Regions from separate parts of the Streptomyces sp. NPDC006529 genome, predicted to be linked through region 2. Evidence: predicted binding sites of a transcription regulator. Region 2 holds the regulator's gene; the other holds the start of a gene.

Region 1 (11,647 bases), on a different contig from region 2:
TGGCCCGGTCATCGACCGGCTCGCGCGCGAGGGCGACCCGAAGGCGATCAACTTCCCGCGCGGGCTGACCGGGCCGCGCGACGCGGCGTACGACTTCTCCTTCTCCGGGCTGAAGACCGCGGTGGCGCGCTGGATCGAGGCGAAGCGGAAGGCCGGCGAGGAGGTGCCGGTGCGCGACGTGGCCGCGTCCTTCCAGGAGGCCGTGGTGGACGTGCTGACGCGCAAGGCGATCCGGGCGTGCAAGGACGAGGGCGTCGACCACCTGATGATCGGCGGCGGCGTCGCGGCGAACTCGCGGCTGCGGTCCCTGGCGCAGGAGCGCTGCGACGACGCGGGCATCGTGCTGCGCGTGCCCCGTCCCAAGCTGTGCACCGACAACGGCGCGATGGTGGCGGCGCTGGGCGCGGAGATGGTCAAGCGGAACCGGCCGGCCTCGGACTGGGACCTGTCGGCGGACTCCTCCCTGCCGGTGACCGAGCCGCACGTGCCCGGGGCGTCCCACGACGGGGAGCACGCGCACGGCCACGACCACGGGCAGCCGCACGGGCACGCGCACGACCACGATCACGTGCACGAACTGAGCAAGGACAACCTGTACTCATGAGCACCACCGTCGCCGTCATGTGGGAGGCCCGGGCCGCCGACGGCCGGGGCGGCGAGCTGCTGGAGTGGGCCCGTTCGCAGGTGCTCGCGCGCGAACCGGTGCGGCGCGAGGTGTTCCGGGCGGCGCAGGACCGGGTCCTGGTCATCACCTGGTGGCAGACCGGGCCGGAGGCGGCGGACGGCAGCGCGGGCACGGGCGCGGACGCGCTGCCCGAACTGCCCGAGCCCCGCGCCGACCTGATCGCCCGGCCGGTGCACCGGTGGCGCTTCGAGTCCGTCGAGCTGACCGGCGGCTGACGCACGGCCGGCCTGCGGTCGGCCCGCTACCGGCCCGCGGCCGGCCGCGAACGCGGCGGCACGTCCGGGCCCGGAGCGTTCCGGAGTGCCGCTATGGTCATGCGCATGCCCCGCCCCGACCTGCCGCCCCCGCCGCCGCCCGCGCACCTGCGTGCATGGCTGGACCAGACCGCCATCCGGGCCGACCGGGCCCGTTTCCTGGGCGAGTTGGAGCGGCTCAGCCTGGGCACGGGGCGGCTGCTGCTGCTCTGGGCGGTCAGCGCCGTCTTCGCCCTCGGCTGGTCCTTCGTCGGGATGGCCCTGATGGCCTTCGAAGAGGGCGTCCTGGTCGAGGCGTTGGTCGGCGCGGTCTTCCTGGTGCTGGGCGCCGGGGTGCTCGTACCGGCCGGGTTCTGGTTCGTGTGGGGCGTCAAGCGGGACCGCCGCGTCCGCCAACTGCTGTGCGCGTGGGCCGAGTCGGACCGCGATCCGGTGAACGACCGCAGGCTGCGCATGCCGGGGCGGAGTCTGGTCTGGCTGATGTCCTCGTTCGTCCTGTGCGCGCTCGGGCTGTGGGTGACCTTCGGGAGCGCGGTCGGGGCCCGGCCCGGCGCGGACACGTACGGCGAGGTGGCCTACCTCATGGGCCTCGGGATGATCCTGTGGATCACCGGGCTGCTGGGCGCCGGGAAGGCGGCCGCGCACTACCGCTGGGCGCTGCGCGCCTTCCGGCCCGTCCCGCCGGCGGCCGACTCCGTGGCCGCGGCCGCGCCCGGGGAGCCCGGCGCCGGGGAGCCCGCCGCCGGGGCCGGCCCCCTGGCCGGGGAGCCCGCCGCCGGGGCCGCGACCGTCACCGCTCGGGTGCCCGCGCAGGAGCGCCGATCAGCATCGCAGGAGCGCCCGCCACTCGGGTCAGGATGACCGTCGCCGAGTTCGGTCCCTGCGGTTTGACCTTGCGGCGCAGTTCCTCCGGTTCGATCGCCGAGCCGCGCTTCTTGACGGTCAGGACGCCCACCCCGCGCTCGCGCAGCAGCGCCTTGAGCTTCTTGAGGCCGAAGGGCAGCACGTCGGTGATCTCGTACGCGGTCGCGTACGGCGTCGCGTGCAGCTCGTCCGCGGTGATGTAGGCGATGGTGGGGTCGATCAGCCGCCCGCCCAGCTGCTCGGCGACCTCCGCGACGAGGTGGGCACGGATGACCGCCCCGTCCGGCTCGTAGAGGTAGCGCCCCACCGGTCCGGCCTCGGGGTCCGGCAGCGGATCCTCGGTGCGCAGGGTGCGCGGGCCGGGGAGCAGGGTGGCGCGGACGGCGCCCGGCGAGGTGCCGAACCAGAGCACGGCCTCCTTCACGTCGCCGCCGTCGGAGATCCACTCCGCCTCGGCCTCGGCGGGGACCGCCTCGTGCGGGATCCCCGGGGCGATCTTGATGGCCGCGTACTTCGCTGCCCGGGCGGTCCCGACGGCCCAGGAGAGCGGCGGCGAGTACCCCTCGGGGTCGAAGATCCGCCCGCGTCCGCCGCGCCGCGCCGGGTCGAGGAAGACGGCGTCGTAGCCGGCGGTGTCGACCTCGGTGACGTCGGCCTCCACGACCTCGATCAGGTCCGCCAGCCCCAGCGCCGCCGCGTTGGCGCGGGCCACGGCGACGGTCAGCGGGTCCCGGTCCACGGCGAGCACCCGGATCCCGGCGCGGGCCAGGGCCAGCGCGTCCCCGCCGATGCCGCAGCACAGGTCGGCGACCGACCGTACGCCGAGCGCGGCGATCCGCTCGGCGCGGTACGCCGCCACGGAGGCCCGGGTGGCCATCTCGCCGCCGCCCGGCGTGAAGTACATGCGGTACGCGTCCTCGGCGCCGAACTTCACCACCGCGCGCTGTCGCAGCCGGGCCTGCCCGAGGGCGGCGGAGACCAGCTCGGCGGGGTGCTCGCGGCGCAGCCGGGTGGCCACCGCGATCTCCCGGGCCGGGTCGTAGTCGTGCAGCGAGTCGAGCAGGGCCTGCCCCTCGGGGGCGAGCAGGGCGGCGAGGTCGTCGGGGTTCACCGCTTCATTGTCGGACAGTGTGGGCCACTCGATGGATCGTCCGGCGCCGGTCGCGGTGTCGCCGGGGGCGCGCGGGGCCCTGGTGCCAGGATGCGCTGCTATGCAGCTAGTAGGAAAAAAGGAAGATAACGCGCGTATCGGTCGCCGCGCCGCGGGTCCCCGCGGCCGGTACGGGGTGGCGCTGGCCGCGCTGCTGGTCGCCGCCCTGGGGTCGGCCTGCGGCTCCACGGAATCCGCCCCCGCGGTGAAGGACAAGAAGGCGAAGACGGCGGAGTCCGGCCAGAACGGCGCATCCGGCGCCCGGGGCGGCCCCGCGGTCACCGCCGAGCAGCTCCAGCGGGCCCGGGCGCTGGCCGCCAAGAAGTGGGGCCTGGCCGCTGCGCCGCTGGCCGCGCCCCCGGCGCCGAAGACGAAGCCGGAGATCACCTTCCGCAAGGGCTTCGAGGTGGAGGACGGCGAGGGCCTCCCGCCGGTCTTCACGACCGTGCCCACCGAGGACAAGGTCGTCTTCCTGACGATCGACGACGGTGCGGAGAAGGACCCCGAGTTCCTGAAGATGATGCAGGAGCTGAAGATCCCGTACACGGCGTTCCTCAGCGACTACCTGGTGCGCGACAACTACGCGTACTTCAAGCAGATGCAGTCCCTGGGCGTGGGCATCAACAACCACACGCTCAACCACCGCTACCTGCCCGCCCTCTCCTACGAGAAGCAGCGCCAGGAGATCTGCGGGATGCAGGACACCATCGAGAAGGAGTTCGGCAAGCGCCCGAAGCTCTTCCGGCCGCCCTACGGCAACTACAACGAGGACACGCTGCGCGCGGCCAAGTCGTGCGGCGTGAAGGCCGTCCCGATCTGGAACGCCGAGGCGTTCACGGACAAGATGGACTGGCGCGAGTACGACCAGGACCTGCACCCGGGCGACATCATCCTCACCCATTTCCGGGGCCGGGAGGACTGGAAGGGCACGATGCCTGACATGATCCGACAAGTGATGAAGACCGTCACGGCGAAGGGATACGCCGTGGCCCGCCTGGAGGACTACTTGTGAGCATCGCGCGCCGGTTGACGGCCGGAACGCTGGCGGCCGGCGCGCTCGCGCTGTCCCTTTCGGGGTGCGGGAACAGCGTGGACCCGATCGAACGGCTCGGCCGCAAGACCACGGAAGCGTCGCAGGGGGCGGCGAGCGGTACGCCGTCCCCCGCGCCGTCCGCGAGCGCCGTCCCGCCGAGCCCCGCCGCGAACGACGCCCACCGGCGGTGGGGCCTCGCCAAGCCGCTGGAGTTCGCCGCGAAGCCCGCGCAGAAGCCGCAGCTCCCGAAGGCGGCGCCGGGCCGGATACCCGTGGTGGACCGAATACCCGTGCCCGCCGGCGAGAAGACGGTCTTCCTGACCTTCGACGACGGCGCGGAGAAGAACCCCGAGTTCCTGAAGATGGCGGCCGACCTCAAGCTGCCGATCAGCATGTTCCTGACCGACAACATCGCCTCGTCGGACTACGGCCACTTCCAGTCGCTGCGCGACAACGGCTCGCACAGCACGGTCAACAACCACACGCTGACCCACCCGAACCTGCGCACGCTGTCCTTCGCGGCGCAGAAGAAGGAGATATGCGGCCAGCAGGAACGCCTGGAGAAGCGGTTCGGCGCGAAGCCGCCGCTCTTCCGCCCGCCGTACGGCAACTACAACGACGACACCCTGCGGGCCGCCTCCGAGTGCGGGCTCTCGTACGCGGTGCTGTGGCGGGCCTCGATGCAGATCAACAACTTCCAGTACGCGGAAGGCAGCGCCCTGAAGCCGGGTGACATCATCCTGGCCCACTTCCGCGGCCCCGCGGAGCTGAAGGGCTCCACCGAGATCGAGATGACCACCCGGATGCTCCAGCGCATACAGGAACAGGGCTACAAGATCGGGCGGTTGGAGGACTACCTCTAGTCAGCTCCTCGACGGCGGCTGGTTAGGGTGCGGGCATGCACGCACCGGACCCCGGCATGCGCCGGATCACCGCATTCCTCTCCGGCTTCGCGCGGCGCCAGGCCGAGCGCACGGTCGCGGTGCCCGGCGGGTTCGCGGCGCTGGACGACACCTTCCACGCCTCCCGGGCCGACAACCAGGTCGTCATCGACGACCCCGCGGCCGTGGACCCGGCGGCGCTGGCGGGCATTGCGGACGCGGCGCTGGGACACCTGCCGTTCCGGCTGGTCAGCGTCCTCGACGACGAGGGCGGAGCCGCCTGCGCGCCGTCCATGGTCCGCGCCGGGTACGCCCACCTGCCCCTGGTCGTCCTGCGGCACACCGGTCCGCCGCCGCCCGCCGCGGGCCCCGGGGAGCCCGCCGCCGGGGAGGTGGAGGCGGCCGCCTTCCGCGAGCCGCTGGCCCGCCGCTGGCGCGGCTTCCTGCCGGACGTCGGGGACGAGGTCCTGCGCCAGCTCGTGGACCGCCGCCGGGCCCGCCTGCGGGGCGCCGAGACCGTGCGCTTCCTGGGCGCCCGTACCCCCGGAGGGGACGTCGCGGCCTGGGCCGACCTCTACCTCGACCCGGCCTCCGGCACGGCCCAGATCGAGGACCTGATGACCGCCGCGGACCGGCTGGGCCGCGGCTACGGCGACGCCGTCCTGGCCGCGGGCCTGCGCGCCGCCGCCGAGGCGGGCTGTGCCACGCGCTTCCTCACCGCCGACGAGGCCGACTGGCCGCGCCACTGGTACGAGCGCCGCGGCTTCGCCCCCGTCGGCCGGGTGCACGTCTTCGAGCGCGACCAGAGCCTCTAGGACGCCTACGCCACCGCCGCCAGCGTGGCCGGCGGCTCCGACACCGGCAGGGAATCCGCCTCCCGCTGGCGCTCCGCGCTGTCGCTGATCCGGATCAGCAGCCCGATCATGACCCAGTTGGCCAGTAGGGACGAACCGCCGCTCGCCAGGAACGGCAGCGCCTTTCCGGTGAGCGGGATCAGCCCGGTCACGCCGCCCGCGACCACGAACACCTGGAGCGCCAGGGCCGACGCCAGGCCGACCGCCAGCAGCTTGCCGAAGGGGTCCCGGGCCCCGAGCGCCATCCGCAGCCCCCGCTGGGCCAGCAGCGCGTACAGCAGCAGCACGGCCATCACCCCGGCCAGGCCCAGCTCCTCGCCGACCGTGGTCAGGATGAAGTCGCTGCGCCCCGCGAAGCTGATCAGTTCCGGGTGGCCCATGCCGAGCCCGGTGCCGGTGACCCCGCCGGTGCCGAAGCTGAACAGCGCCTGCGCCGACTGGTCGGAGGTGATGCCCGGCGGCCGCGGGTTCTGGTAGTACGACAGCGGGTCCAGCCAGGCGGCGACGCGCCCCTTGACGTGCGGCTCGGTCGAGCCGACGACGAAGGCGCCGAGGGCGGCCATGATCCCGCCGCACACGATCCAGCTGGTGCGCTCGGTGGCGACGTAGAGCATCACCACGAACACCCCGAAGAAGATCAGCGAGGTGCCGAGGTCGCGCTCGAAGACGAGCACCATCAGCGAGACCAGCCACACCGTGATGATCGGGCCGAGCTGGCGCATCGGCGGCAGCCGCATGCCGAGGAACTTGCGGCCCGCCAGGGCCAGGGTGTCGCGGTGCAGGACCAGGTAGCCCGCGAAGAAGACCGCGATCATGATCTTCACGAACTCGCCCGGCTGGAGCGACAGCCCGAAGAGGTTGATCCACCGCTTGGCGCCGTACTTGTCCGCGCCGAAGAACGCGGGCGCGATCAGCAGCACCAGCGAGACGACCATCGTGATGTAGATGAACCGCTGGAGCAGCCGGTGGTCGCGCAGCAGCGCCACCACCGCCAGCGCGGCCGCGACGCCCACCACCGACCACATCAGCTGCCCCGGCGCCACCGCCGGGGAGTTGTACCGCTCGATGTACGACTGGTCCAGCCGGTGCAGCAGCACCAGCCCGAGCCCCGTCAGCAGCATCGCCAGCGGCAGGATCAGCGGATCCGCGTACGCCGCGAACCGGCGCACGCCCAGGTGCCCCACGAGCGACAGCAGCGTCATGCTGACCGTGAAGCCCGTGAGGTTGTCGGGCAGCCGGTCGTTCAGCGCGAGTCCCGCACTGGCGTGCCCGGCGACCGTGATGACGACGACCAGGCCCAGCAGCAGCGCCTCCGTACGGCGACGGGCGCCCGAGGTCGACGTGCGCGCGCTCAGGCCGCGCACGGCACGCCGCCACCGTCGGTGCACCGCGGGCCGGCCGCGGTGGAACCGGGCGTCCGCGCCCCCGGTGACGAGGCAGCGGCACCCGGTACGCTCGGGCCCGCGGCGGCCCCGGGTCCTGTCTGCTCGGCATTGAGGCGCTTTATCTTCATATCGTCTACGACGTGTCCCGCGCTCCCGTGGTTGCCTGCGAGCCCCTCGGCGAGCAGTGTCTCGCCCCACACGTGACCCCGCCCCGGCCCCGCATCCGACGCGACGCCGGACCCAGAATTGGCACTCCGCTTGACCGAGTGCTAATCGCCGGAATAGTCTCGGGCCTGGCACTCGCCACTGGTGAGTGCCAACACAGCGACAGGCAGGTCCGGCACCCGCGACGACGGAACCACCTGGTCGCCACCCCAAAACAGTTAACCCCGTGAGATCTCCGAAGGGGGAGACCGGAACGTGACGACCACCAGCTCCAAGGTTGCCATCAAGCCGCTTGAGGACCGCATCGTGGTCCAGCCGCTCGACGCCGAGCAGACCACGGCCTCCGGCCTGGTCATCCCGGACACCGCGAAGGAGAAGCCCCAGGAGGGCGTCGTCCTCGCTGTGGGTCCGGGTCGCTTCGAGGACGGTCAGCGCCTGCCGCTGGACGTCTCCGTCGGCGACGTCGTCCTGTACAGCAAGTACGGCGGCACCGAAGTGAAGTACAACGGCGAGGAATACCTCGTCCTCTCGGCCCGCGACGTGCTCGCGATCGTCGAGAAGTAAGACACTTCACCAGTTTTGCTGTGAGCTGCGCCCCTGGTCACCCCTGCTGATGCCGGGCGGCGAGGGGCGTAGTTCGTTCAGGCGGTCGCGGTGAGCGGCCGGGGATCGCAACGAGAGGGCTGTACCGCTCCCATGCCGAAGATTCTTAAGTTTGACGAGGACGCCCGTCGCGCTCTGGAGCGCGGCGTCAACAAGCTTGCCGACACGGTCAAGGTGACGATCGGCCCCAAGGGCCGCAACGTCGTCATCGACAAGAAGTTCGGCGCCCCCACCATCACCAACGACGGTGTCACCATCGCGCGCGAGGTCGAGCTCGACGACCCGTACGAGAACCTGGGCGCCCAGCTCGTGAAGGAGGTGGCGACCAAGACCAACGACATCGCGGGTGACGGCACCACCACCGCCACCGTGCTGGCCCAGGCGCTGGTCCGCGAGGGCCTCCGCAACGTCGCCGCCGGCGCCTCCCCGGCCGCCCTGAAGAAGGGCATCGACGCGGCGGTCAAGGCCGTCTCGGCCGAGCTGCTGGAGACCGCCCGTCCGATCGAGGACAAGTCCGACATCGCCGCCGTGGCCGCGCTCTCCGCGCAGGACACCCAGGTCGGCGAGCTGATCGCCGAGGCGATGGACAAGGTCGGCAAGGACGGTGTCATCACCGTCGAGGAGTCCAACACCTTCGGCCTGGAGCTGGAGTTCACCGAGGGCATGGCCTTCGACAAGGGCTACCTCTCGCCGTACATGGTCTCCGACCAGGAGCGCATGGAGGCCGTCCTCGAGGACCCCTACATCCTCATCAACCAGGGCAAGATCTCGTCCATCCAGGACCTGCTGCCGCTGCTGGAGAAGGTCATCCAGGCGGGCGCCTCCAAGCCGCTGCTGATCATCGCCGAGGACGTCGAGGGCGAGGCGCTCTCCACCCTCGTCGTGAACAAGATCCGTGGCACCTTCAACGCCGTGGCCGTCAAGGCCCCCGGCTTCGGTGACCGCCGCAAGGCGATGCTCCAGGACATGGCCGCCCTCACCGGCGCCACCGTCATCGCCGAAGAGGTCGGCCTCAAGCTCGACCAGGCCGGTCTGGACGTCCTCGGCACCGCGCGCCGCGTGACGATCACCAAGGACGACACGGTCATCGTCGACGGTGGCGGCAGCCACGACGACGTCGTCGGCCGCGTCAACCAGATCAAGGCCGAGATCGAGTCCACGGACTCGGACTGGGACCGCGAGAAGCTGCAGGAGCGCCTGGCGAAGCTCGCCGGCGGCGTCTGCGTCATCAAGGTCGGCGCCGCCACCGAGGTGGAGCTGAAGGAGAAGAAGCACCGCCTGGAGGACGCCATCTCGGCGACCCGCGCCGCGGTCGAGGAGGGCATCGTCTCCGGCGGTGGCTCCGCGCTCGTCCACGCCGTCAAGGTCCTCGAGGGCAACCTCGGCCTCTCCGGCGACGAGGCCACCGGTGTCGCGGTCGTGCGCCGCGCCGCCGTCGAGCCGCTGCGTTGGATCGCGGAGAACGCGGGCCTGGAGGGCTACGTGATCACCGCGAAGGTCGCCGAGCTCGACAAGGGCCAGGGCTTCAACGCCGCGACCGGCGAGTACGGCGACCTGGTCAAGGCCGGCGTCATCGACCCGGTCAAGGTCACCCGTTCCGCTCTGGAGAACGCCGCCTCCATCGCCTCCCTGCTGCTCACGACCGAGACCCTGGTCGTCGAGAAGCCGGCCGAGGACGAGGGCGACGCCGGTCACGGCCACGGTGGCCACGGCCACAGCCACTGACCTCCGTCGGTGACGTGCTGAGCCGGCGTCGGTACTGCCGGCAGTAGCGAGAGAGGGCCCCCGTTCCACTGGAACGGGGGCCCTCTTCGTCTGCCGCGGTCCGTTTGCCGCGGCTCACCTGCCCATGCTGCGCATCAGGCCCGGTGCGTCGCAGTACCACCAGTCTTCCGCGATCTGCCCGTTCTCGATCCGGACGGTCGTGCAGCCCGACATGGCGACGGCCCTGCCGGTCGGCGCGAGCCCCATGAACTCGCCCTTGTGCGTGCCCTTCCAGTCCCACAGCGTGGTGACGCAGTCCCCTTCGGCGACCTGGCGCGTGATGTCGAAAGTGAAGTCGAAGGCGTCGCGCCACATGCCGATCGTGCGCCGCATGCCGTCGCGGCCGTTGCCCCGGCCCTCGGTGTCCATCATGTCGTGGGTGACGTACCCCGCCGACACGCACTCGTCGATGGCCTCGAACCGGCCCTGCTCCGCGATCTCCTTGAACACCCGGTTCGCGATGAGGGTGTTGAGGTGCTGTTCGCGGACCACGTCGAGGTTGGTGAAGGTGGGCATGCCGTCGCAGAGGCTCACCATCTCCTGGAACATCCGCTCCGTCTCCGGGAGCTGAGAGTTCCTCATGGCGTCCTCGTACGACGGGAATTCGACCAGGTCCACGTAGTGCGTCCCCGCCTCGCGGTCCTTGCCGATCAGGGTGTGCGTGACCGTGCGCCTGCCCGCGGTCTCTTCGGCGTAGCGGTCGATGAGGGCGTTCATCTCGTCGAACCGTCGCGTCTCGTAATCGATAATCTGTACGAATGTCATCGCGTCGCCTCCCGGCGGGATAGGGACACGTCCAGTTTAGGGAGGATGGGGCCGTTTGGGTGGTTACCGGGTGGTTACTGTGGTCCGTACTTGCGGCCCGTCCGCGAGGACACCCCGCCCAGCAGCCCGCGCGGAGCCAGCTTCACCATGCTCATCAGCGCCTTGTAGCGCGGGTCCGGGATCGAGACCGTCCGCCCGCGCGCCAGGTCGGCCAGCGCCGCCGCGACCAGCTTGTCCGCGTCCAGCCACATCCAGCCGGGAATGTTGTCGGTGCCCATGCCCGCCCGCTCGTGGAACTCCGTACGGACGAACCCGGGGCACAGGGCCATCAGCCGGACCCCGCACTCCGCGAGGTCCTTCGCCGCGCCCTGGGTGAACTGCACGACCCAGGCCTTGCTCGCCCCGTACGTCCCGCGCGGCAGGAACGCCGCCACCGAGGCCACGTTGACCACGCCGCCGCGCCCGCGCGTGCGCATCGACCCGGTCGCGGCCGAGGTCAGCCGCAGCACCGCCTCGATGTGCACCTTGATCATCGCCAGCTCGTCGGCCATCGGGACGTCCAGGTAACGGCCCTTGTTGCCGAAGCCCGCGTTGTTGACCAGCAGGTCCACCGGGTGCTTGAGGTCGGCCAGGCGCCGCTCGACCGCCGAGATCCCCTCCTCTGTGGACAGGTCGGCGGTCAGCACCTCGGCCTCGATGCCGTGCCGGTCGTGCAGCTCGGTGGCCTGCTCGCCCAGCCGCTTGGTGTCCCGTGCCACCAGCACCAGGTTGTGCCCCTGGGCGGCGAGCTTGCGGGCGAAGGCGGCGCCGATGCCCGCCGTGGATCCTGTGATCAACGCAGTCGTCATACGCGCAACCTAACCGCAGGACGCGTCAGCCCCGGGCCCCGGCGCCCTCGTCGCCGAGCTTGTCCAGGTACGAGCGGACCTTCTCGTGCCCCGACGGGTCCATCGCGTCGCCCGCCGCCCGGGTGCGCGGCAGCAGCGCGCGTTCGGTGGTGAACGCGCGGAACCAGAAGCCGACCGACACCTCGTGGCCGGGCCGGTGGAGCACCTCGATCGGGTCGCCGGGGGAGACCTGCCCCTCCTGGATCACCCGCAGGTACGCGCCCGGGCGGACCTCCCGGGTGAACCGCCTGACCCAGCCCGGCTCGCCCAGGAACCCCTGGAAGGTCCGGCACGGGATCCGGGCGGACGCCACTTCGAGGACCAGCTCCGCGCCGACCCGCCACCGCTCGCCGAGGC
Region 2 (11,647 bases):
CGGCGGTACGCCCACGCTCCTGCCGGCCGCCGACCTGGTCCGGATGCTCGCGGCGATCCGGGACGAGTTCGGCCTGGCCGAGGACGCCGAGATCACCACCGAGGCCAATCCGGATTCGGTCGATCCGGCGTACCTGGCCGAACTGCGGGCCGGCGGCTTCAACCGGGTCTCCTTCGGCATGCAGAGCGCCAAGCAGCACGTCCTGAAGGTGCTGGACCGCACGCACACCCCCGGGCGCCCCGAGGCGTGCGTCGCGGAGGCGCGGGCGGCGGGCTTCGAGCACGTCAACCTCGACCTGATCTACGGCACCCCCGGGGAGTCCGACGACGACTGGCGGGCCACGCTCGCCGCCGCGCTCGGCGCCGGTCCCGACCACATCAGCGCCTACGCCCTGATCGTCGAGGAGGGCACGCAGCTGGCCCGCCGGATCCGCCGGGGCGAGGTCCCGATGACCGACGACGACGTGCACGCCGACCGCTACCTGATCGCGGACGCGGTCATGGCGGAGGCCGGCTACCACTGGTACGAGGTGTCGAACTGGGCCACCACCGAGGCCGGGCGCTGCCTGCACAACGAGCTGTACTGGCGCGGGGCCGACTGGTGGGGCGCGGGGCCGGGGGCGCACTCGCACGTGGGCGGGGTGCGGTGGTGGAACGTGAAGCATCCGGGGGCGTACGCGGCCGCGCTGGCCGCGGGGCGGTCGCCCGGGGCGGGGCGGGAGCGGCTCTCCGACGAGGACCGGCGGGTCGAGCGGATCCTGCTGGAGCTGCGGCTGGTGGGGGGCGTGCCGCTGTCCCTGCTGGCCGCGGCCGGGCGCGCCGCGGCGGGGCGGGCGCTGGCGGACGGGCTCCTGGAGCCCGTGCCCTTCGGCGAGGGCCGGGCCGTCCTCACCCTCCGCGGGCGGCTCCTGGCCGACGCGGTGGTCCGCGACCTGGTCGACTGACGGGCCGGCTCGGCCTCCCGGGCCCGGGCTCACGGGCCTGGCCCGCCAGCCCGTTGGCCTCTCGGCGTCCCTCCGGGCTTCGCCCCATCCGCGCCCGCATCTGTGGCGCTGAGCCCGGCCAAATCCAGCCTCGCCGGTGTTTGAGGCGCCCCCGGAGGGTCCCCGAGCCGTACCCGGCGTCCAGCCTGGGTCGCGGGCCGGGCCTGCTGCCCCTCCGCGTCCCTCCGGGCTTCGCCCGGCTGGCGCCCGTATCCCTGGGGGCGCTTAGCCCGCCAAATCCAGCCCCGCCGGCGTTTGAGGCGCCCCCGGAGGGTCCGCTCAGCCGCACCCGGCGTCCAACGCACGTCGCGGGGCAGGTGCCGCTCCGTCTGCCCTCCGGGGGCGCCTCAAACGCCGGCGAGGCTGGAGTGGGCGGCGTGGCACGTCGGCGAGCTGGACGTGCGGGCGGGGTAGGTCAGCGAGCTGGATGGGCGGGCGGGGCCGGGCCGTGACCTGGGCCGCGCGGGGTCAGGGGGCCGTGACGAAGTCGATCAGTTCTTCCACGCGGCCCAGGAGGGCCGGTTCCAGGTCCTGGTAGGTGTGGACGCGGGAGAGGATGTGCTGCCAGGCGGCGCCCGTGTTCTCGGGCCAGCCCAGGGCGCGGCAGATGCCCGTCTTCCAGTCCTGGCCCCGGGGGACCACCGGCCAGGCCGGGATGGACAGGGCGGACGGTTTGACCGCTTGCCAGACGTCGACGTACGGGTGGCCCGCGACCAGGACGTCCGGCGAGGTCACCACGGCCGCGATGCGCGACTCCTTCGAGCCGGGCACCAGGTGGTCGACCAGGACGCCGAGGCGGGCGTCCGGCCCCGGGGCGAACTCCGCCACGATCGCCGGGAGGTCGTCGATGCCCTCCAGGTACTCCACCACCACGCCCTCGATGCGCAGGTCGTCGCCCCACACCCGCTCGACCAGTTCGGCGTCGTGGCGCCCCTCGACGTAGATCCGGCCCGCCCGCGCCACCCGCGCCCGCGCCCCCGGGACCGCGATCGACCCCGACGCCGTGCGCGCGGGGGCCGCCGGGGCCCGGGAAGGGCGCACCAGGGTCACCACGGCCCCCTCCAGCAGGAAGCCGCGCGGTTCCATGGGGAACACCCGCCGCTTGCCGAAACGGTCCTCCAGGGTCACCGTGCCCGCCTCGCAGCCGACCACGGCGCCGCAGAAGCCCGTACCGGCCTCTTCGACCACCAGGTTCGGGTCCGCGGGGACCTCCGGGACGGGGCGGGGGCGCTTCCACGCGGGGGTCAGGTCGGGCGAGTACTCACGCATCCGGCCGACGCTAGGAGGCCCGGCGCCCTCACGCACGCGACACGCCGAACCGCCGGGCCAGTGTGTCGCGTTGCGCACGCACGAAGCCCGCGTCGACCACCGCGCCGTGACCGGGTACGTACAGCGCGTCGTCCCCACCCAGCGAGAGCAGCCGGTCCAGGGCCGCGGGCCACTGCCCCGGCACCGCGTCGGGCCCGGCCTGGGGTTCACCGGACTCCTCGACCAGGTCCCCGCAGAAGACCACCTCCCGCTCGCCCGGCACGCACACCGCCAGATCGTGCCCGCTGTGCCCGGGCCCGACGTTGGCCAGCAGCACCTGCAGCCCACCCAGCTCCAGGGTCCACTCGCCCGACACCAGGTGCCGCGGGAGCAGCAGCGCCCGCGCCGCCTCGACGGCCTCGGCCCGCGCCAGCCCCTGGCGCACCGCGTCCTCGCACAGCTCCTCGCGCCCCGTGTCCAGCAGCGCGTCCAGCCCCACCGCGCCGAACACCTCGGCCTCCGGGAACGCCGCCGAGCCCAGCACGTGATCGAAATGGGCGTGCGTGAATGCGAGATGCGTCACCCGGCGGCCCGTCATCCGCTCCGCCGCCGCCCGCAGCCCGGCCCCCTCCGGCAGCGAGGATCCCGGGTCGATCAGCAGGACCGCGTCATCGCCCACCACCAGCCCCGCGGTGCAGTCCCACACCGGCAGCCGCAGCCGCCCGGACCTCGCCGTCAGCCGTTCCCACCCCGCGTCTTCCCAACCGATGTCCATGCCGCGACGCTAGTCGAGCGGCCGCTCCCCGCGCGGTACCTTTGCGGGCCGCGAGGGGCGGCCCTTGCTATCGCCGTACGTACCCGCCGTACACTGACCGGGGGATCTCTGGCACTCGCCGTCCGCGAGTGCCAGCGGCACTCACCACGAGAACCCGGTGACCAGCCCGTCCGGGCAGGGGCAGTACGGCAACAGGCATCACAGACGGAGGTGTGCGCGATGCTCAGCGAACGCAGACTCGAAGTGCTGCGCGCCATCGTCCAGGACTACGTCGGGACGGAGGAGCCGGTCGGCTCCAAGGCGCTCACCGAGCGGCACCGGCTCGGCGTCTCGCCCGCCACCGTGCGCAACGACATGGCCGTGCTGGAGGAAGAGGGCTACATCGCCCAGCCCCACACCAGCGCGGGGCGCATCCCCACGGACAAGGGCTACCGCCTCTTCGTCGACAAGCTGGCGGGCGTCAAACCCCTGTCCAGCCCCGAGCGGCGGGCCATCCAGAACTTCCTCGACGGCGCCGTCGACCTCGACGACGTGGTCGGCCGCACGGTGCGGCTGCTCGCGCAGCTCACCCGGCAGGTCGCCGTCGTCCAGTACCCGAGCCTGACCCGCTCCACCGTCCGGCACGTCGAGCTCCTCTCGCTGGCCCCGGCCCGCCTGATGCTCGTCCTGATCACGGACACCGGCCGGGTCGAGCAGCGGCTCGTCGACTGCCTGACGCCCTTCGGGGAGACCTCGCTCGCGGACCTGCGGGCGCGGCTCAACAGCCGGATCGTCGGCCGCCGGTTCACCGACGTGCCGCCGCTGGTGCAGGACCTCCCCGAGTCCTTCGAGACCGAGGACCGGGCGACGGTCTCCACCGTCCTCGCGACCCTCCTCGAATGCCTCGTGGAGGACGCCGAAGAACGGCTGATGATCGGCGGAACCGCCAATCTCACCCGCTTCGGCCACGATTTCCCCCTGACGATCAGGCCGGTGCTCGAAGCGCTGGAGGAGCAGGTCGTGCTCCTCAAGCTGCTGGGCGAGGCCAACGAGTCGGGAATGGCCGTACGGATCGGGCACGAGAACGCCTACGAGGGGCTGAACTCCACGTCGGTCGTCTCGGTCGGTTACGGTTCGGGCGGCGAAGCAGTCGCCAAACTCGGCGTGGTCGGACCGACCCGCATGGACTACCCCGGAACGATGGGAGCGGTACGCGCAGTGGCACGTTACGTCGGACAGATCCTGGCGGAGTCGTAAGTGGCCACGGACTACTACGCCGTACTCGGCGTGCGCCGCGACGCTTCCCAGGACGAGATCAAGAAGGCCTTCCGGCGCCTCGCGCGTGAACTCCACCCGGACGTGAATCCGGACCCGAAGACGCAGGAGCGCTTCAAGGAGATCAACGCGGCCTACGAGGTGCTCTCGGACCCGCAGAAGAAGCAGGTCTACGACCTCGGCGGCGACCCGCTGTCCAACTCGGGCGGCGGCGGCGCGGGCGGGTTCGGAGCCGGGGGCTTCGGCAACTTCTCGGACATCATGGACGCCTTCTTCGGCCAGGCCTCGCAGCGCGGACCGCGCTCGCGGACCCGCCGCGGCCAGGACGCCATGATCCGCCTCGACCTGGAACTCGACGAGGCGGCCTTCGGGACGACCAAGGACATCCAGGTCGACACGGCCATCGTCTGCACCACCTGCTCCGGTGAGGGCGCCGCTCCCGGCACCTCGGCGCAGACGTGCGACATGTGCCGCGGCCGCGGCGAGGTCTCGCAGGTCACCCGGTCCTTCCTGGGCCAGGTCATGACCTCGCGCCCCTGCCCGCAGTGCCAGGGCTTCGGCACCGTGGTCCCCACCCCGTGCCCCGAGTGCGCGGGCGACGGCCGGGTCCGCTCCCGCCGCACCCTCACGGTCAAGATCCCGGCCGGCGTCGAGAACGGCACCCGCATCCAGCTCGCGGGCGAGGGCGAGGTCGGCCCCGGCGGCGGCCCCGCCGGCGACCTCTACGTCGAGATCCACGAGCTGCCGCACAGCACCTTCCAGCGACGCGGCGACGACCTGCACTGCACGGTCACCATCCCGATGACGGCGGCCTCCCTGGGCACGAAGTGCCCGCTGGAGACCCTGGACGGCATGGAAGAGGTGGACGTCCGCCCCGGCACCCAGTCGGGCCAGTCCATCCCGCTCCACGGCCGCGGCGTCACGCACCTGCGCGGCGGCGGCCGGGGCGACCTGATCGTCCACGTCGAGGTCATGACCCCGAACAAGCTGGACGCGCAGCAGGAGGACCTGCTGCGCCAGCTGGCCAAGCTGCGCGGCGAGGAACGGCCCACCGGCCAGTTCCAGCCCGGGCAGCAGGGCCTCTTCAGCCGCCTGAAGGACGCGTTCAACGGGCGCTGACCACCCCGCCTGAGGGCGCCCCGCGCGGGCGCCCTGCGGGCCGGGCAACCGGACTGCGCCGGGCGTCTCGCGTGATTCGGTCTGGTGCGGGGGACATGGCACGATGCTGGGCATGTCCTCCGCACCGAACGGTCTTCACCAGTACCCGATCGTGCAGGCCCCGATGGCGGGCGGCGGATCCTGTCCGCCGCTGGCCGCCGTCGTGAGCGAGGCGGGCGGGCTGGGCTTCCTGGCCGGCGGCTACAAAACGGCCGACGGCATGTACCAGGAGATCAAACGGACGCGCGGGCTGACCCGCCGCCCCTTCGGCGTCAACCTCTTCGTGCCGCAGACGGCTTCGGCCGCCTCGGCCGACCCCGCCGCCATCGAGGCCTACCGGGGGCAGCTCGCCGGAGAGGCGAGCTGGTACGACGTCTCGATCGCCCCCGAGGACACCGTCGGCACCTACGACGACGGCTACGAAGCCAAACTCGCGATCCTCCTCGAAGACCCCGTCCCCGTGGTCTCCTTCACCTTCGGCTGCCCTCCGGCCGAGGTGCTGACCGCCCTGCGCCGGGCCGGTACCCGCAGCGTGGTCACCGTGACCTCCGTCGAGGAGGCCCGTACCGCGCAGGCCGCGGGCGCCGACGGCATCTGCGTCCAGGGCATCGAGGCGGGCGGCCACCAGGGCACGCACCGCGACGATCCGCACACCGACGGCACCGCGGGCGTCGGCCTGCTGGCGCTGGTCGGGCAGGTACGGGAAGCGGTCGCGCTCCCGATCACCGCCGCGGGCGGCCTCATGCGGGGCTCGCAGATCGCCGCCGTGATCGCCGCCGGCGCGGAGGCGGCGCAGCTCGGCACGGCCTTCCTGGCCTGCCCCGAGTCGGGCGCCGACCCGCTGCACAAGAGGGCGCTGACCGACCCGCTCTTCCCGCACACCGAACTCACCCGGGCCTTCTCCGGGCGGCCCGCGCGGGGGCTGGTCAACCGGTTCATGCGGGAGCACGGGCCGTACGCGCCCGCCGCCTACCCCCAGGTCCACCACCTGACCGCCGGCCTGCGCAAGGCCGCGGCGGCGGCCGGGGACCCGCAGGGCATGGCGCTGTGGGCGGGCCAGGGCCACCGGCTGGCGAGACCCCTGCCCGCCGGGCAGCTGGTGGAAGTACTGGCGGCCGAACTGGCCGAAGCGCAGCGCGCGTTGCGGATGCTGAAACTGAGGAGTGCGTCATGACCGCCCCCGTGTTCGTGGTGGAAGAGGTCCCCGCGGGGCCGGAGTTCGTCCTGGACGGGCCCGAAGGCCGCCACGCGGTGTCCGTGAAGCGGCTGAACCCCGGCGAGGCGGTGGTCCTCGCGGACGGCCGGGGCCGCTGGGCCGACGCCGTGGTCAAGGCGGCGGAGGGCAAGGACCGGCTGGTCGTGGCGGTGGACGCGGTCCACGAGGAGCCGGAGCCGGCGGTACGGATCACCGTGGTCCAGGCGCTGCCGAAGGGCGACCGGGGCGAGCTGGCCGTCGAGACGATGACCGAGACCGGGGTCGACGCGGTGGTGCCGTGGCAGGCGTCCCGGTGCATCACGCAGTGGCGCGGGGAGCGGGGGGCCAAGGCGCTGGGGAAGTGGCGGGCCACCGCGCGGGAGGCCGGGAAGCAGTCCCGCCGGGTGCGGTTCCCGGAGGTGGCCGAGGCCATGTCGACGAAGCAGGTCGCCGCGCTGCTGGCCGGGGCGGACCTGGCGATGGTGCTGCACGAGGACCGGGACGCCGGGTCCGCGGCGCTGGCCACGGCGGAGCTGCCGGGGGCGGGGGAGATCGTGCTCGTGGTCGGGCCGGAGGGCGGGGTCTCGCCGGAGGAGCTGGCCGTCTTCGCGGAGGCGGGGGCGAAGCCGTACCGCCTGGGGCGGTCCGTGCTGCGCACCTCCACCGCCGGCACCGCCGCCACCGCCGTCCTCCTGTCCCGCACGGGCCGCTGGTCGTAGGCCGCCTCCAGCCCCGCTGGGCAATCTCAGCCTCGCCGGCGTTTGAGGCGCTGCCGGAGGCAGGTGCCGGGCGCGCGTCTCGCGGTGCCTCCGGCGGGCCCTCAATCGCCGGGCGGGCTGGAGTCGGCTGGGCTGCGTCTGCCGGGCAGCCTGGAGTTGGCCGGGGCGCGTCCGCCCCGCCGGGGGAACGTTACGATGCGGGGAGTCGATCAACGGTATGGAGGCGCCGCTATGGGCGGGGAACCGCAGGCTGACTGCCTGTTCTGCAAGATCGTCAAGGGGGAGATCCCCGCGACCGTCGTTTACGAGACCGACACGACCCTCGCCTTCCGGGACATAAACCCCCAGGCCCCGACGCACGTCCTCGTCATCCCCAAGGTCCACCACCCCGACGCCGCCTCCCTCGCCGCCGCCGAGCCCGCCGTCGCCGCGGACGTGCTGCGCGCCGCCGGTGAGGTCGCCGCGCAGGAGAAGGTCGCCGACTCCGGCTACCGGCTCATCTTCAACACCGGCGCGGGCGCCGGCCAGACCGTCTTCCACGCGCACGCGCACGTGCTCGGTGGCCGCGGTCTCGAATGGCCCCCGGGATAGCCGTGTCCGTACGGGAGTTCGTGGTGCTGGGCACCGCCAGTCAGGTGCCCACGCGCCACCGCAACCACAACGGCTACCTCCTGCGCTGGGACGGCGAGGGCATCCTCTTCGACCCGGGCGAGGGCACCCAGCGCCAGATGCTGCGGGCCGGGGTCGCCGCCCACGACATCAACCGGATCTGCGTCACCCACTTCCACGGCGACCACAGCCTCGGCCTCGCGGGCGTGATCCAGCGGATCAACCTCGACCAGGTCCCGCACCCCGTCACCGCCCACTACCCGGCCTCCGGGCAGAAGTTCTTCGACCGCCTGCGGTACGCCACCGCCTACCGCGAGACGGTCGCGCTGACCGAGGCCCCGGTGGCCGCGGACGGGGTGCTGGCGAACGGGCCGGCGTACACCCTGGAGGCCCGGCTGCTCTCGCACCCGGTGGAATCCTTCGGGTACCGGATCGCCGAGCCCGACGGACGCCGCATGGTCCCCGAGCTGCTGGCCCGCCACGGCATCAAGGGCCCCGACGTCGGCCGGCTCCGCCGCGACGGCGAGCTGAACGGCGTCACCCTCGACGAGGTCAGCGAGCACAAGCCGGGCCAGCGCTTCGCCTTCGTCATGGACACCCGGCTCTGCCCCGGCGTCGAGGCCCTCGCCGAGGGCTGCGACATGCTGGTCATCGAGTCCACCTTCCTGGACGCCGACGAACGCCTCGCCACGGACCACGGACACCTGACGGCCGCCCAGGCCGCCCGCGTCGCCCGCGCGGCCGGGGTCCGCCACCTCGTCCTGACGCACTTCTCGCAGCGCTACACCGACCCGGCCGACTTCGAACGCGAGGCCCGCGCCGCCGGTTTCGACGGCGAGCTGACCATCGCCGCCGACCTCGTCCGGGTCCCGCTGCCCAAGCGCGGATAGGAGGCCGCCGGAGACCGGCACCCGCCCCCGCCGACCGTCGGCAACCGCACCGCGGGGAGGAGAAGAGCGTTCCTCCGGTGATCTGGGACACACTGTGTGGTGCGCCGGTCCGGCCCGGGCAGGGCCGGCGGCTTTCCGGATCCTCCACGCCGCGCACGAAACGGGGAACACGCCGTGACCAGTCGGAACAGCCGTCCGAGCCGGAACAGAGCCGACGGCGAACAGATCGACCCGCTCGGCGGGCTCCGCTCGCCCCGCGACCCGGACTGCGACGTCTTCCTGACCGGCACGGTCTTCCTCGACATCATCTTCACCGGCCTCGACTCGGCCCCCGTGCGCGGTACGGAGTCCTGGGCGCGCGGCATGGGTTCGAGCCCCGGGGGAGTCGCCAACATGGCGACCGCGCTGGCCCGGCTGGGGCTGCACACCTCGCTGGCCGCGGCCTTCGGCGACGACCACTACGGCGAGTACTGCTGGGACGCGCTGGAGCAGGGCGAGGGCATCGACCTGGCGATGTCGCGCCGGATTCCCGGCTGGCATTCGCCGGTCACCGTCTCGATGGCCTACGAGGGCGAGCGCACCATGGTCTCGCACGGCCACGAGGCGCCCCCCGGAGCCGGTTCCGACCCCATCCCGGACTGCCCGCCCCGGGCCAGGGCCGCGGTCGCCTCGCTGGCCCCGGGGCGCCGCGAGGAGTGGATCGCGGCGGCTGCCCGCCGCGGGGCCCGGGTCTTCGCGGACGTCGGCTGGGACGAGAGCGGGCGCTGGGACCTGGCCGCCCTGGCCGACCTGGAGCACTGCGAGGCCTTCCTGCCGAACGCTGCCGAGGCGGTGCGCTACACCGGTACGGACTGCCCCCGGGTGGCGGCCCGGGCGCTGGCCGAGCGGGTGCCGATCGCAGTGGTGACCATGGGCGCGCAGGGCTCGTACGCGGTGGACGGGCGGACCGGGGAGAGCGCCGAGGTCCCGGCGATCGAGGTGGAGGCCCTGGATCCCACGGGCGCCGGAGACGTGTACGTGGCGGGGTTCGTCACCGGCACCCTCGCCGGCTGGCCGCTCGCGGACCGGCTGGCCTTCGCGGGCCTGACCGCGGCCCTGTCGGTGCAGGAGTTCGGCGGCTCCCTGTCCGCGCCCGGCTGGACGGAGGTGGCCCACTGGTGGCACGGGCTGCGGGCGCGCCCGGGCGGGGTCCCCGAGGGGCTGCGGCACTACGGGTTCCTGGACGACCTGCTGCCCGCGGACGCCGCCGAGGCCGCCGCGGAAGCGCGGCGGGCCGGGGTCCGGCGGCGCGCGGTGCCCACGATCGGCTTCCGCCACTCCGCGTAGCGGCCGGGCCGTGACCTGCCACGGCGGGCGGCGGAGCGGGGAAATCCCTTCGGGCAACCGGGCGGCAAGTCGTACGCTTGGTAATCCAGAGGGTCGTCGATCGGCGAGACCCCTCGACGGGAGGTATGTGCAGGCCTCAGAGCCGGCCCATGACTCAGACACCGACAGCCCGCACCCCCGCACTGCCGGGGCAGGCACGAGCCCACTTCACCGTTCCGGCCACGCACCCGATGGTGACGGTGCTCGGATCGGGAGACGCCCTCTTGCGCGTGATCGAGCGGGCGTTCCCCGCCACGGACATCCACGTCCGCGGCAACCAGGTAAGCGCGGTCGGCGACGCGGCGGAGGTCGCCCTCGTCCAGCGCCTTTTCGACGAGATGATGCTGGTGCTCCGCACCGGACTGCCGATGACGGAGGACGCAGTGGAACGGTCGATCGCGATGCTCCGCGCCAATGGCGCGGGCCCCGAGGGCCAGGGCGGCGAGGAGACCCCGGCCGAGGTGCTGACCCAGAACATCCTCTCCAGCCGTGGCCGCACCATCCGTCCCAAGACCCTCAACCAGAAGCGGTACGTCGACGCGATCGACAAGAACACGATCGTCTTCGGCATCGGCCCCGCCGGTACCGGCAAGACCTACCTGGCGATGGCCAAGGCGGTCCAGGCCCTGCAGTCCAAGCAGGTCAGCCGGATCATCCTGACCCGCCCCGCCGTCGAGGCGGGCGAACGCCTCGGTTTCCTGCCGGGCACCCTCTTCGACAAGATCGACCCCTACCTGCGCCCGCTCTACGACGCGCTGCACGACATGATCGACCCCGACTCGATCCCGCGCCTGATGGCGGCGGGCACGATCGAGGTCGCACCGCTGGCCTACATGCGCGGTAGGACGCTCAATGAGGCTTTCGTCGTGCTCGACGAGGCGCAGAACACCACCCCCGAGCAGATGAAGATGTTCCTGACCCGGCTCGGGTTCGATTCGAAGATCGTCGTCACCGGTGACGTGACCCAGGTCGACCTCCCGGGCGGGAGCAAGAGCGGGCTGCGTCAGGTCCAGGACATCCTCGAAGGGGTCCCGGACATCCACTTCTCGCGGCTCACCTCCGAGGATGTCGTCCGGCACAAGCTCGTCGGCCGTATCGTCGACGCGTACGAGCAGTACGACAGCCACAACGGGAAGTAGCCCAGAAGCACCATGTCGATCGACGTCAACAACGAGTCCGGAACCGATGTCGACGAGCAGGCGATCCTCGACATCGCCCGCTACGCGCTCGCCCGGATGAGGATCCACCCGCTGTCCGAGCTGTCCGTCATCGTGGTCGACGAGGCCGCGATGGAGCAGTTGCACATCCAGTGGATGGACCTGCCCGGACCCACCGACGTCATGTCCTTCCCGATGGACGAGCTGCGTCCGCCGTCGAAGGACGACGAGGAGCCCCCGCAGGGGCTCCTCGGTGACATCGTGCTGTGCCCCGAGGTCGCCAAGAAGCAGGGCG

Evidence for each region. Region 2 encodes HrcA, which represses chaperone genes, less so after heat shock. Its sites were predicted from a motif close to TTNGCACTCNGNNNNNCNGAGTGCNAA; they were not measured.
Region 1: a site for HrcA is predicted at 7,353-7,379, ahead of groES (co-chaperone GroES). Genes of this name have one in related genera too.

The regions. Positions count from the first base shown of each region.
Region 1 covers NZ_JBEXPB010000002.1:41,227-52,873, forward strand. The annotation lists gene tsaD (tRNA (adenosine(37)-N6)-threonylcarbamoyltransferase complex transferase subunit TsaD) at 1-604, shown strand, start outside; gene ABZY31_RS02135 (hypothetical protein) at 601-900, shown strand; gene ABZY31_RS02140 (hypothetical protein) at 1,006-1,800, shown strand; gene ABZY31_RS02145 (class I SAM-dependent methyltransferase) at 1,730-2,914, opposite strand; gene ABZY31_RS02150 (polysaccharide deacetylase family protein) at 3,090-3,965, shown strand; gene ABZY31_RS02155 (polysaccharide deacetylase family protein) at 3,962-4,849, shown strand; gene ABZY31_RS02160 (GNAT family N-acetyltransferase) at 4,885-5,682, shown strand; gene ABZY31_RS02165 (FtsW/RodA/SpoVE family cell cycle protein) at 5,688-7,085, opposite strand; gene groES (co-chaperone GroES) at 7,527-7,835, shown strand; gene groL (chaperonin GroEL) at 7,968-9,599, shown strand; gene ABZY31_RS02180 (ester cyclase) at 9,714-10,403, opposite strand; gene ABZY31_RS02185 (SDR family oxidoreductase) at 10,478-11,251, opposite strand; gene ABZY31_RS02190 (MOSC domain-containing protein) at 11,277-11,647, opposite strand, start outside.
Region 2 covers NZ_JBEXPB010000021.1:80,669-92,315, forward strand. The annotation lists gene hemW (radical SAM family heme chaperone HemW) at 1-943, shown strand, start outside; gene ABZY31_RS17025 (DUF3097 domain-containing protein) at 1,451-2,251, opposite strand; gene ABZY31_RS17030 (MBL fold metallo-hydrolase) at 2,280-3,005, opposite strand; gene hrcA (heat-inducible transcriptional repressor HrcA) at 3,225-4,241, shown strand; gene dnaJ (molecular chaperone DnaJ) at 4,242-5,378, shown strand; gene ABZY31_RS17045 (nitronate monooxygenase) at 5,491-6,591, shown strand; gene ABZY31_RS17050 (16S rRNA (uracil(1498)-N(3))-methyltransferase) at 6,588-7,331, shown strand; gene ABZY31_RS17055 (histidine triad nucleotide-binding protein) at 7,563-7,922, shown strand; gene ABZY31_RS17060 (ribonuclease Z) at 7,925-8,830, shown strand; gene ABZY31_RS17065 (PfkB family carbohydrate kinase) at 9,005-10,156, shown strand; gene ABZY31_RS17070 (PhoH family protein) at 10,306-11,334, shown strand; gene ybeY (rRNA maturation RNase YbeY) at 11,347-11,647, shown strand, end outside.